DNA from 2 places in the Herbaspirillum sp. WGmk3 genome. Region 1 is predicted to be linked to the other one. Evidence: predicted binding sites of a transcription regulator. Region 1 holds the regulator's gene; the other holds the start of a gene.

Evidence for each region. The regulator sigma-54, encoded in region 1, starts transcription at its own class of promoters, with help from an activator protein. The targets are predictions, from matches to a motif close to TGGCANGNAANCTGCTTT.
Region 2: a site for sigma-54 is predicted at 1,318-1,335, ahead of prpB (methylisocitrate lyase). Genes of this name have one in related genera too.

What each region holds. Positions count from the first base shown of each region.
Region 1 is NZ_JAKYWT010000008.1:18,610-20,811, reverse strand. Features, by position in the region: gene lptB (LPS export ABC transporter ATP-binding protein) at 1-15, shown strand, start outside; gene MKD49_RS24230 (RNA polymerase factor sigma-54) at 147-1,637, shown strand; gene hpf (ribosome hibernation-promoting factor, HPF/YfiA family) at 1,790-2,152, shown strand.
Region 2 is NZ_JAKYWT010000001.1:345,921-348,122, forward strand. Features, by position in the region: gene prpC (2-methylcitrate synthase) at 1-251, opposite strand, end outside; gene prpB (methylisocitrate lyase) at 325-1,215, opposite strand; gene prpR (propionate catabolism operon regulatory protein PrpR) at 1,534-2,202, shown strand, end outside.

The DNA of each region.
Region 1 (2,202 bases):
CATTTCCGCATGTAAGCGGTGCAGTCGGCTTGCCCGATACGCTTGAAGAAATACAGAGTGCACATCACGTAATACGCAACAAGCAATACGCAATACGCAACGACCGGCAGAGCAACCAGCGGGCCACGCCGCTTTCAGAAAGACAGATGAAACAGTCGCTCCAGTTACGTACCTCGCAGCACCTCGCATTGACGCCGCAACTGCAGCAGTCGATCAGACTGTTGCAACTGTCGACGCTGGAACTGCACCAGGAACTGGAACAGATCCTCTCCGACAATCCCCTGCTGGAACGCCTCGACGACGCGCTCGACAATTCGGTACGTCTGCTGGCCGATGGCGCGGTCTCCAATTCGCCCTCCAGCGGCGTTGCCGAAACCAGTCACGAAGGCAGCGGCGAAGCGGCCCCGGCCGCCAGCGATGGCGATTCCAGCTTCGACTACCAGGACAACACGCCGGAAGCCGGTGTCACGGGGGATGCCGACTGGAGCTTCGACGACGTCGCGCGCAGCGGCAAGTCGCCAGACGATGACGATGCCCGTCCGCAACTCGAAGCGCACGAACTGACCCTGCGCGAACACCTGCTGGAACAGATCCGCGTGACCGCACGCACCCTGCGTGATCGTGCGCTGCTGGAACTGCTCACCGATGCGCTGGACGAGAGCGGCTATCTGGAAGAGCCGCTGGAAGACATCCACGCACGCCTGCCCGAAGAGCTGGGCATCGACATGGAAGAGCTGTCGATTTCGCTCAAGCTGCTGCAGAGCCTGGACCCGGCGGGTGTCGGTGCGCGCAGTGCCGGCGAATGCCTGGCCCTGCAGATCCGCCGCCTGCCCAAGATCCCCTTTGTCACGCGCAAGCTGGCGCTGAGGATCGTGGAGGATTACCTGCCGCTGTTTGCCCAGCGCGATTTCAACAAGATCAAGAAGGCCCTGGATTGCGATGACGAAGACCTGCGCGAAGCGCAGGCCGTGATCCGCCAGTGCCGTCCGCATCCGGGTGCGGAATTCGCGCGTGATGCCTCGGACTATGTGGTGCCGGACGTGATTGTCAAGCAGACAAAGAACGGCTGGCAGGTCATGCTCAACCATGAGGTCATGCCCAAGCTGCGCGTCAATGCGATGTATGCCAGTGCATTGAAGCAAGCCAAGGGAGAAGGTTCGCTGTCGTCGCAGTTGCAGGAAGCCAAGTGGCTCATCAAGAACATGCGGCAACGTTTCGATACAATTTTGCGCGTCGCGCAGGCTATTGTGGAACGTCAAAGAAACTTCTTTTCACATGGGGCAGTGGCCATGCGCCCCCTTGTGCTGCGTGAAATTGCTGATACACTGGGTCTACACGAGAGCACCATCTCTCGCGTGACGACTCAGAAATACATGCTCACTCCGCATGGAATGTTTGAGTTGAAATACTTCTTCGGTAGCCATGTCGCGACTGAAACCGGAGGTGAAGCTTCCTCCACCGCGATACGGGCGCTGATCAAACAGTTGATAGGAGCCGAGAACCCGCAGACCCCATTATCCGATAGCAAGATTGCGGATATGCTGGCAGAACAAGGCATGGTGGTCGCGCGACGCACAGTCGCCAAATACCGCGAAGTGTTGAAGATTCCGCCGGTCAATCTCCGCAAGTCCCTCTGAGTTTTTCCTCAGTTTTTCTGCAGTACCGTTGCTGTGTTCAGGCAAGCATCCGACTGATGCCCGCGCCATCTGACACGAAGACCGTGCCCGTGGTACAGCTGCAGCAGGATCGATTGCACGAACCTCCAGTGACTTCACGATAGGAGTCTTGTATGAATCTGACCATCAGTGGACACCACCTCGAACTGACCCCCGCCATCCGGGAATACGTGCAAAGCAAGCTCTCGCGTATCAAGCGCCATTTCGACAACGTGATCGACGTCAGCGTGATCCTGAGCGTAGATAAACTCACAGAAAAGGAAAAGCGCCAAAAAGCGGAAATCAACGTCCACATCAAGGGGAAGGATCTACATGCGGAAAGCATCGCACACGACCTCTACGCTGCCATTGACACGCTGATCGACAAGCTCGATCGCCAGGTCATCAAGCACAAGGACAAGTTGCAGGAGCATCACTCCATGGCCAAGCGCCTGCCGGACGAAACGCCGGAGGATGCGGTGGCCGGAGCGGCATAAGCCAGGACACCCTCGGCAAGCCACCTCGCAGCCGCAAGGCTGCTGAGAAA
Region 2 (2,202 bases), on a different contig from region 1:
AGACCGCGCAGGGCCTTGAGCTTGGCCTTGTAAGCGCGCAGTTCAGCGGCGGTGGGCAGCTTGCCGTGCACCAGCAGGTGAGCGATTTCCTCGAACTCGCAGCTGTCGGCCACGTCCAGGATGTCGTAGCCGCGGTAGTGCAGGTCATTGCCGGTCTTGCCGACGGTACACAGGGCGGTGTTGCCGGCGGTCACGCCAGAGAGGGCAACGGATTTCTTGGGCTTGAAACCGGGGGCTTGCTGATCGCTCATCGTGTTCTCCTCGTAGTCTGTATTGGCTCGAAACTGATTATCGGAAGGGGGTATTCGGTCTTGCGGTAATGTTTTACTTGTTCTTCTGCTGGGCAAACAGCGCATCCAGACGCTGCTCGTAGCTGTGGTAATCGATGCGGTCATAGAGCTCCATGCGGGTCTGCATGGTATCGACCACGTTCTTCTGGGTGCCGTCGCGGCGAATCGCCTGGTAGACGTTTTCGGCGGCCTTGTTCATGGCGCGGAAGGCCGAGAGCGGATAGAGCACCAGGCCCACATCGGCGCCCTTCAATTCGTCGACGGTAAACAGCGGCGTCGAGCCGAATTCGGTGATGTTGGCCAGGATCGGCACCTTCACCGCATTGGCGAACTGCTTGTACATGGCGAGGTCGGTGATGGCTTCCGGGAAGATCATGTCGGCACCGGCTTCGACGCAGGCCACGGCGCGCTCGATGGCGGCGTCCAGCCCTTCGACCGCCAGCGCATCGGTGCGCGCCATGATGACGAAGTTCTCATCGGTACGGGCATCGACGGCGGCCTTGATGCGGTCCACCATTTCCTGTTTGGTGACGATCTCCTTGTTGGGACGATGGCCGCAGCGCTTGGCGCCGACCTGGTCTTCGATGTGCATGGCGGCCGCGCCGAACTTGATCATGGACTTCACGGTGCGCGCCACGTTGAAGGCCGAGGCACCGAAGCCGGTATCGACGTCCACCAGCAGCGGCAGGTCGCACACGTCAGTGATGCGGCGCACGTCGGTGAGCACGTCATCCAGGTTGGAGATGCCCAGGTCAGGCAGGCCCAGCGAACCCGCAGCCACGCCGCCGCCGGACAGGTAGATCGCGCGGAAGCCGGCACGCTTGGCCAACAGGGCGTGATTGGCGTTGATCGCGCCGATGACTTGCAAGGGGGATTCTTCCTGGACGGCCTGGCGGAACGCTGCGCCTGCGGAGTGGAGAGCCATGGTGGACACCTTCTCGATGAGGTTGAAATACGGAAAGTCTGGATTGCCTGACTGCGGCGGGCGGGGCTGCATCACACCCGTCCTGCGACATGTGCGTTCACCATTGCAACGGCCGTGCCATCGCAGTGCAGCATTGCATGGCGCAAGGCATGAAAAAACCTTCATATCGTCTGAAACCAGCGCCGGACAAGGCTGGCAGGCTTCCCTTCCGGTGCGCTCTCCGGGCGTACCCGCCTTCTGTCGGGTTGATGTTCCACAACCCTGGCCGTTTCATCAGTGTTACATTAACGTTTCATCGAAACGCCGCGAACGCCCACCATGAAACGCCCTGCCCCCGCTGACCGCCTGGCCGACAAGCCCGTGATCTGGACCGTGTCCGTGTCGCGCCTCTCCGAACTTTTCCGCGACATCACGCTGGAATTCGACGGCGTGGCCGATATCGAGCCCATACATCTGGGCTTCGACGAGGCCGTGCGCGCCATCCGCGAGCGCCTGGCCAGCGAGCGCTGCGATGTGGTGATCTCGGCCGGCTCCAACGGTGCCTATCTCAAAAGCCGCCTGCCAGTGCCGGTGGTGGTGGCGCGCGCCAGCGGCTTCGACGTGATGCAGGCACTGGCCCGTGCCCGCCAGATCAGCGCGCGCATCGGGCTGGTCACTTATCAGGAGGCGATGCCGGCCCTGACCGAATTCCAGCAGATGTTCGGACTCGACATTGCCCAGCGCACCTATGCCACCGAAGAAGACGCGCGCGCCGTAGTGCAGGAACTGAAAGCCGGCGGCGTGCAGGCGGTGGTCGGGGCCGGGCTCATCACCGACCTGGCCGAGGAAGCGGGGATGCAGGGGATCTTCCTCTACTCCTCGGCCACGGTGCGGCAGGCCTTTGAAGATGCGCTGGAACTGGCGCGGCTGACACAGCTGGAAAGCACGCGTGGCCCCAGCCTGCCGGTCGCTGACAGCCTGCGCGCACGGCATCACCTCAAGGACCTG